DNA from 2 places in the Streptomyces sp. NPDC054783 genome. Region 2 is predicted to be linked to the other one. Evidence: predicted binding sites of a transcription regulator. Region 2 holds the regulator's gene; the other holds the start of a gene.

Region 1 (4,412 bases), on a different contig from region 2:
GCTGCTCCCCGGTGTCGACCGCCTTCAAGGCGGGCCATGACGTCGTACGGCCCCAGAAGCCGAACACCATCGCCAAGTCCCTCGCCATCGGCAACCCGGCCGACGGGCCGTACGTCCTGGACATCGCGCGCCGCACCGGCGGTGCCGTGGAGGACGTGACGGACGAGGAAGTCGTCGACGCCATCAAGCTGCTGGCCCGCACCGAGGGCATCTTCGCCGAGACCGCGGGCGGTGTGACCGTCGGCGTCACCCGCAAGCTGGTCAAGGACGGCGTCCTGGACCCGACGAAGACCACGGTGGTCCTCAACACCGGCGATGGCCTGAAGACCCTCGACGCGGTGGCCGGTACGGGGCTGACCGCGACGATTCGTCCCAACCTCGACTCGTTCCACGAGGCCGGACTCGTGTAGCCGTTATCGTCTGCGGGCCGCGGGGTCTGGTCGCGCCCACGCGGTGGCAGCCGCGTACGAAACACGGCCCCGCGCCCCTTTCGGAGCGCCAACCCTGACCGGAGGTCACGAGCATGAGCATCACTGTCCGCATCCCGACCATCCTGCGCACCTACACGGGCGGGCAGGCCGAGGTCGCCGCCGAGGGCGCGACCCTCGCCGAGGTCATCGCCGACCTGGAGAAGAACCACACCGGCATCGCCGCCCGCGTCCTGGACGACCAGGGCAAGCTGCGCCGGTTCGTCAACGTGTACGTCAACGACGACGACGTCCGCTTCGAGCAGGGCCTGGAGACCGCCACCCCGGACGGCGCCGGAGTCTCCATCATTCCGGCCGTCGCCGGCGGCTGATCATTACCTTAGGTAACGTCAGTTACGCATTGTTCATCGAATTGCCTCCTCCGTGAGAGAAGCGGAGGGGGCAATTCTGTGTGATTGAGCGCGATAGAGTTGGGGAACGCGCTCCGCGGCCGACCGGTCGGGGGCCTTGTATTCATGCCGCAGGCCCGACAAGAAGTAGCCAAAGTGGGCGAGTCTTATGCGGCTTTTGTGGTGATTTGAGGGGCCCGACTTGCCCTGAAGTCGGGCGAATTCTCATCACATTCCGGACCGTTCCCGTCCAGAATTCTCGTCCGATTGACCTGTTGCAGACGGCAGTTGGACAGATACATTCAGCCGCGGTCGACGCGTTCCGGCGCACGCCCCCGACCGATGGGGGGTGAGGTCTGACCCGGGTCCGCGAAGTGTGGATCTGTGCAAGGGCCAGTAATAGGGGAGTTAGGCATGGCTCAGGGCACCGTCAAGTGGTTCAACGCGGAGAAGGGGTACGGCTTCATCGCGGTCGACGGTGGTGCGGATGTATTCGTCCACTACAGCGCGATCCAGATGGACGGTTACCGCACCCTGGAAGAGGGGCAGCGGGTCGACTTCGAGATCTCGCAGGGCCAGAAGGGCCCGCAGGCGGACATGGTCCGGCTGGCGACCAGCTGAAGCACGCGTCGGCTGACAGCGACGTTCTTCTGTTCATCTTCGAAGGGTCCGTACCTCCTGGGGTACGGACCCTTCGTCATGCCCGGCGCCCCCTGTTCGCGCGCGGCTGAGCGCTCCTCCGCCATGCCCGAGGCGCTTGCACTCGGGGGTGCCGAGTGCTAATCATTGGCGTTAGCACTCTGAAGGTGAGAGTGACAGTGAAGGACCGGGTCGGTGAGGCCCGCAGGCCGGGTGGGGCAAGGAACCACGAGGCCGGCGAGCCGTCCGTCGCGGGCGCGGGCGCGGTCCGAAGGAATCACCCCCAGTCCTGGAGGGACCACTTCACATGGCCAAGATCATCGCGTTCGACGAGGAGGCGCGGCGCGGCCTCGAGCGCGGCATGAACCAGCTCGCGGACGCCGTGAAGGTGACGCTCGGCCCCAAGGGCCGCAACGTCGTCCTCGAGAAGAAGTGGGGCGCCCCCACGATCACCAACGATGGTGTCTCCATCGCCAAGGAGATCGAGCTCGAGGACCCGTACGAGAAGATCGGCGCCGAGCTGGTCAAGGAAGTCGCCAAGAAGACGGACGACGTCGCCGGTGACGGTACGACCACCGCGACCGTGCTCGCCCAGGCCCTGGTCAAGGAGGGCCTGCGCAACGTCGCCGCCGGCGCCAACCCGATGGCCCTGAAGCGCGGTATCGAGAAGGCCGTCGAGGCCGTCTCCGCCGCTCTCCTCGAGCAGGCGAAGGACGTCGAGACCAAGGAGCAGATCGCCTCCACCGCGTCCATCTCCGCCGCCGACACCCAGATCGGCGAGCTGATCGCCGAGGCCATGGACAAGGTCGGCAAGGAAGGCGTCATCACCGTCGAGGAGAGCAACACCTTCGGCCTGGAGCTCGAGCTCACCGAGGGCATGCGCTTCGACAAGGGCTACATCTCCGCCTACTTCGCGACCGACATGGAGCGCATGGAGGCGTCGCTCGAGGACCCGTACATCCTCATCGCCAACTCCAAGATCTCCTCGGTCAAGGACCTGCTCCCGCTCCTCGAGAAGGTCATGCAGTCGGGCAAGCCGCTGCTGATCATCGCCGAGGACGTCGAGGGCGAGGCCCTGTCGACCCTGGTCGTCAACAAGATCCGCGGCACCTTCAAGTCCGTCGCCGTCAAGGCCCCGGGCTTCGGCGACCGCCGCAAGGCCATGCTCGGCGACATCGCCATCCTCACGGGCGGCGAGGTCATCTCCGAGGAGGTCGGCCTCAAGCTGGAGAACGCGACCCTGGACCTCCTGGGCCGCGCCCGCAAGGTCGTCATCACCAAGGACGAGACCACCATCGTCGACGGTGCCGGCTCCTCGGAGCAGGTCAACGGCCGCGTCAACCAGATCCGCGCCGAGATCGAGAACAGCGACTCGGACTACGACCGCGAGAAGCTGCAGGAGCGCCTGGCGAAGCTCGCCGGCGGTGTCGCGGTCATCAAGGCCGGTGCCGCCACCGAGGTGGAGCTCAAGGAGCGCAAGCACCGCATCGAGGACGCCGTCCGCAACGCGAAGGCCGCCGTCGAGGAGGGCATCGTCGCCGGTGGTGGCGTGGCCCTGCTGCAGGCCTCCCAGGTCTTCGAGAAGCTGGAGCTCGAGGGTGACGAGGCGACCGGCGCCAACGCCGTGCGCATCGCGCTCGAGGCCCCGCTGAAGCAGATCGCCGTCAACGCCGGCCTCGAGGGCGGTGTCGTGGTGGAGAAGGTGCGCAACCTGACCCCGGGCCACGGCCTGAACGCCGCGACCGGCGAGTACGTCGACCTGGTCGCCGAGGGCATCATCGACCCGGCGAAGGTGACCCGTTCCGCGCTGCAGAACGCCGCCTCCATCGCCGCGCTGTTCCTCACCACCGAGGCCGTCATCGCCGACAAGCCGGAGAAGGCCGCCGCGCCGGCCGGCGGCGGCATGCCGGGCGGTGACATGGACTTCTGATCGACCTGACGGTTGATCGCCTGTCCTTCGGACCGAGGGCGGCACTCCCAGCTTCTGGCTGGGGGTGCCGCCCTCGGGCGTTTACCGAGGCTAGGAACTCGGCGTGACCGCCACCGACAGCGTGTCGCCCGGCTTCAGCCTGTTGTAGAGCCATACGGCGTTCTTCGTGTCGAGATCGATCCAGGCGCCGGTTCGGGGGGCGCAGGCGAGTGAGCCGACGTAGAGGCTGGACCTGTCGGTGCCGCGCAGCTCGACCACGTACGGTTCGGCCACCTTGCAGGCGGACTTGGGGAGTTCGTCGGCCGTGTCCCGGGTGAGGTCGAGTTTCGCGGCGACGGTCAGCAGGTCGGCGGAGGGGCGGGTCGGGTAGCCCGATGCGATGGGCATGACCCGGCCGTCGACGGTCAGGGCCCGCTTCTCGAAGTCCACCATGCCGGTGACCGGGGTCGCGCGAGGGGTGGGGGTGGGGGACGCCGGGAGCCGGGGAGCGGTGGCCGCCGGGGCCTGGCGGTGGGCCGGAGTGTCGTCGCCCGGGTCCAGCGTCAGTGCGAAGGCCGCCAGGGCGAGGGTCGCGGCGCCCGCGCCGAGGATGAGGGCCGTGCGACGGCGGCGGCCCCGGCGGACGGCGCGGCGGCGGATCCCGGGAGCGCCGAGGGCCGGCGGCGTCTCGTTCGCCGTCGCCAACTCGCGGAGGGCGGTGGTCAGGTCGTCCGGGACGAGGTCATCCGACACGGCCGCCCTCCTTCCGTGCCGGCTCATCGGCCTCGTCCGTGCCCAGCTGCTTCGCCAGTGCCGCCCGGCCCCGGGACAGCCGGGCCTTGACCGTGCCCACGGGTGCGCCGGTCTCGGAGGCTACCTGCTCGACACTCAAGTCGCACAGATGGTGCAGGACGATCGCCAACCGCTGCGCCTGGGGCAATTGGCGCAACGCGGCCACCAGCGCGGCGTGTTCGGGACCGGGACCGGGAGTCGACTCGGGCGGCGCGTGCCGTCGCATCAGTTCCAGCCGGCGCCTGGCGCGCCGCC
Region 2 (4,412 bases):
GTACGGGCCGTGCTCGCGCAGGAAACGGTTGACCAGGCCGCGCGCGGGGCGGCCGGAGAACGCGCGGGTCAACTCCGTGCGCGCGAACAGGGGGTTGGTCAGCGCCTGCTTGTGCACGGCCTGGGCGCCGGACTCGGGGGTGACGAGGAAGGCGGTGCCGAGCTGGGCCGCGCTCGCACCGGCCGCGAGGACGGCGGCGATCTGGCTGCCGCGCATGATGCCGCCCGCCGCGACGACCGGGATGCCCACGGCCTCACGGATCTGCGCGACCAGCGACAGCAGTCCGATGCCGGCGCCGTCGTTCTCGGGGAGGTCCCGGTGGGTGCCCTGGTGGCCGCCCGCCTCCACGCCCTGCGCGATCACCGCGTCCGCCCCGGCCCGCTCGACGGCGCGGGCCTCCTCCGCGGTGGTGGCGGTGACCAGAGTGACGGTTCCGGCACGGCGGAAGGAGTCGAGGACGTCCCGGCTCGGCACGCCGAAGTGGAAGGAGACCACGGGCACCGGGTTGTCGAGGAGTACGGCGAGCTTGGCGTCGTAACCGTCGTCCCGGCCGCTGTCCGGGTCTCCCAGCTCGGTCTCGTACCAGGCGGCCTCGCCGGCGAGCTGATGGGCGTAGACCTCGACGGCGCCGGAAGGGGGCGCGGCGTGAGCCGCTCCAGTGGAGCCGGTGCTTGCACCGGGATACTCGGGCTGGGGCATGAACACGTTCACGCCGAAGGGGCGGCCGGTGAGCCCCCGCAACTGCTTGATCTCCTGGTACATGCCGTCGGCGGTCTTGTACCCGGCGGCGAGAAAGCCGAGACCACCGGCCTCGGAGACGGCGGCTGCGAGCTGCGGGAGGGAGACACCGCCCGCCATGGGCGCCTGCACGATCGGGTGGGGGAAGAGATCGGTCAGCGGGGAGGACATGACCGCATGTTGTCACGTCCTCCGTACAAGTCCGAATCCGGGCTTCCCCCGGCATAGGCCGGGGGCAACCCCACGATCAACAGCGTTCTCAGCGCCCGTTGAACGCGTCCTTCAACCGCGAGAACAGCCCCTGCTGCCCGGGCTGGAACTGCCCCTGCGGACGCTCCTCGCCGCGCAGCTTGGCCAGCTCGCGCAGCAGCCGCTCCTGCTCCGGGTCCAGCTTGGTCGGGGTCTGCACCTCGACGTGCACGATCAGGTCACCCCGGCCGCCGCCGCGCAGATGCGTGACACCGCGGTTGTGCAGCGGGATCGACTGGCCGGACTGGGTGCCGGGCCGGATGTCGACCTCCTCCATGCCGTCCAGGGTCTCCAGCGGCACCTTGGTGCCGAGGGAGGCCGCGGTCATCGGGATCGTCACCGTGCAGTGCAGGTCGTCACCGCGCCGCTGGAAGGTCGAGTGCGGCAGCTCGTGGATCTCGACGTACAGGTCACCGGCCGGACCGCCGCCCGGCCCGACCTCGCCCTCACCGGCGAGCTGGATCCGCGTGCCGTTGTCGACACCGGCCGGGATCTTCACGGTCAGGGTCCGCCGCGAGCGGACCCGGCCGTCGCCGGCGCACTCCGGGCAGGGGGTCGGCACGACGGTGCCGAAGCCCTGGCACTGGGGGCAGGGCCGGGAGGTCATGACCTGGCCCAGGAAGGACCGGGTGACCTGCGAGACCTCACCGCGGCCCCGGCACATGTCACACGTCTGGGCCGTCGTACCGGGCGCCGCGCCCTCACCGTTGCAGGTGTTGCAGACGACCGCGGTGTCGACCTGGATGTCCTTGGTGGTCCCGAAGGCCGCCTCGTCCAGCTCGACCTCGATGCGGATCATCGCGTCCTGGCCGCGCCGGGTGCGCGAGCGCGGCCCGCGCTGCGACGCCGTACCGAAGAACGCGTCCATGATGTCGGAGAAGTTGCCGAAGCCACCGGCCCCGAAGCCGCCCGCGCCCGCGCCGCCGCTCTGCGAGAGCGGGTCGCCGCCGAGGTCGTAGACCTGCTTCTTCTGCGGGTCCGACAGCACCTCGTAAGCGGCGTTGATCTCCTTGAACCGCTCCTGGGTCTTCGGATCGGGGTTGACGTCCGGGTGCAGCTCGCGCGCGAGCCGGCGGAACGCCTTCTTGATCTCATCCTGCGAAGCGTCGCGGCGCACGCCGAGAACGGCGTAGTAGTCCGTGGCCACTTACGACTCCGCCAGGATCTGTCCGACGTACCGTGCCACTGCGCGTACCGCTCCCATCGTTCCCGGATAGTCCATGCGGGTCGGTCCGACCACGCCGAGCTTGGCAACCGCCTCGCCGCCCGAACCGTAGCCGACCGACACCACGGAGGTGGAGTTGAGTCCCTCATGGGCGTTCTCGTGCCCGATACGCACCATCACGCCCGGATCCTTGGCCTCGCCGAGGAGCTTGAGGAGCACGACATGCTCCTCAAGGGCCTCCAGGACGGGCCGGATCGTGAGGGGAAAGTCATGTCCGAAGCGGGTGAGATTGGCGGTGCCGCCGATCATCAGCCGCTCCTCGTTCTCCTCGACCAGTGTCTCCAGGAGAGTGGAGAGCACCGTGGAGACCGTACCGCGGTCCTCGGGCTCGAAGGCGTCCGGCAGGTCCTCGACCAGCTTCGGCACGTCCGTGAACCGGCGGCCCGCGACCCGGCTGTTCAGCCGCGCGCGCAGGTCGGCGAGGGAACTCTCGCCGAAGGGCGCCGGGCAGTCGACCATCCGCTGCTCGACCCGGCCGGTGTCCGTGATCAGCACGAGCATCACGCGCGCGGGGGCGAGCGAGAGCAGCTCCACGTGCCGCACGGTGGACCGGGTCAGGGACGGGTACTGCACGACGGCGACCTGCCGGGTGAGCTGCGCGAGCAGCCGTACCGTACGGGCCACGACGTCGTCGAGGTCGACGGCGCCCTCCAGGAAGTTCTGGATCGCCCGCCGCTCGGGCGCGGTCATCGGCTTGACGCCCGCCAGCTTGTCCACGAACAGCCGGTAGCCCTTGTCCGTGGGGATGCGCCCCGCGCTGGTGTGCGGCTGCGCGATGAACCCCTCGTCCTCCAGGGCCGCCATGTCGTTACGGACCGTCGCCGGGGACACGCCGAGGTTGTGCCGCTCGGTCAGGGCCTTCGACCCGACCGGCTCCTCGGTGCCGACGTAGTCCTGGACGATGGCGCGCAGCACCTGCAGCCTGCGTTCACTCAGCATCCGCGCGCACCTCCAGCACGTCGTCCCCTCGGTTCCAATCGGTCCTGCGGTTCGTCCGCCTGGCACTCTTCGCATGCGAGTGCCAGCGTTCCCCGGCCCAGTGTACGGCTGTCGGGTACACCGAGGGCAAGGTCGGTGCGGTCCCGGCGGCTTATGCGGCTAGCGTCGCGGTATGACGGTGACTTGGGAAGAGCTGGGGTGGGAGCGACTGGCCGCGGGGGTCGGCCGGTGCCGGCTGCCCGGCTGGGACTGCACGGCCGGACTGGTCCTCGGAGAGGGTACGGCGCTGGTGGTGGACGCCGGCTCGAGCCTGGCAGAAGGCGCGCGGCTGCGGGCTCAGGCCGAGCGACTCGCCGACGGCCGTGTGACCCATCTCGCGCTCACCCACCCGCACTTCGACCATGTCCTCGGGGCGGCGGCGATGGTGGGCGCGGAGGTGTACGGGGCGGTGGGCCTGGACGCGGTCTTCGCGTACGAGCGGGAGGAGCTGCGCCTGGACGCGGTCAGAAACGGGTTGCCGGTCGCCGACGCCGACGAGGCGGTGGACACGCTGGCCCCGCCCCGGCATCTGGTCTCCGGCGAGTGGACGCTGGACCTCGGGGGCGGCCGGCAGGCGTTGCTGGCGAACGTGGGGCCCGGCCACACCGCGCACGATCTGGCCGTGCTGGTCCCGGGGGATCCGGAGGTGGTCTTCTGCGGCGACCTGGTCGAGGAGTCCGGCGAGCCCCAGGCGGGCCCGGACGCGGTCCCGTCCCGCTGGCCGGACGCCCTGGCCCGGCTGCTCGCGTTGGGCGGCGAGGACGCGCTGTACGTGCCCGGTCACGGAGCGGTGGTGGACGCGGCGTTCGTCCGCCGTCAACGCGACGAGCTGGCGGCCCGTTTCGGCGTGTCGTGAGCGCGGCCGTACGGCTTCTCCTATCGTCACTCGAATGCGCCAGTACTCCGCCGACCTGACCCCGCCGTGGAAGAAGCCGAAGCCCGTGCAGGAGGTACCGGCGGAGCCGGGTCTGGTGGTGGAGGAGCCCGGCACCGGGTTCTGCGGGGCGGTGATCCGCTGCGAGGCGGGCACGGTGACGCTGGAGGACCGCTTCGGCAAGCACCGGGTGTTCCCGCTGGAGCCACGGGGTTTTCTGCTGGAGGGGCGGGTGGTGACGCTGGTGAGGCCTTCCGCCGGTCCGGTACGGCCCACCCGAACCGCATCCGGGTCGGTCTCCGTCCCCGGTGCCCGCGCCCGCGTGGCCCGCGCCGGCCGCATCTACGT

The links. The regulator HrcA, encoded in region 2, represses chaperone genes, less so after heat shock. The targets are predictions, from matches to a motif close to TTNGCACTCNGNNNNNCNGAGTGCNAA.
Region 1: groL (chaperonin GroEL) is a predicted target of HrcA. The motif match lies at 1,574-1,600, and genes of this name have one in related genera.

The regions. Positions count from the first base shown of each region.
Region 1 is NZ_JBSHAY010000007.1:141,682-146,093, forward strand. It holds gene thrC (threonine synthase) at 1-410, shown strand, start outside; gene ACWGJ5_RS15405 (MoaD/ThiS family protein) at 524-799, shown strand; gene ACWGJ5_RS15410 (cold-shock protein) at 1,232-1,438, shown strand; gene groL (chaperonin GroEL) at 1,764-3,386, shown strand; gene ACWGJ5_RS15420 (hypothetical protein) at 3,477-4,118, opposite strand; gene ACWGJ5_RS15425 (SigE family RNA polymerase sigma factor) at 4,108-4,412, opposite strand, start outside.
Region 2 is NZ_JBSHAY010000004.1:24,234-28,645, reverse strand. It holds gene ACWGJ5_RS09690 (nitronate monooxygenase) at 1-909, opposite strand, end outside; gene dnaJ (molecular chaperone DnaJ) at 998-2,134, opposite strand; gene hrcA (heat-inducible transcriptional repressor HrcA) at 2,135-3,151, opposite strand; gene ACWGJ5_RS09675 (MBL fold metallo-hydrolase) at 3,324-4,046, shown strand; gene ACWGJ5_RS09670 (DUF3097 domain-containing protein) at 4,081-4,412, shown strand, end outside.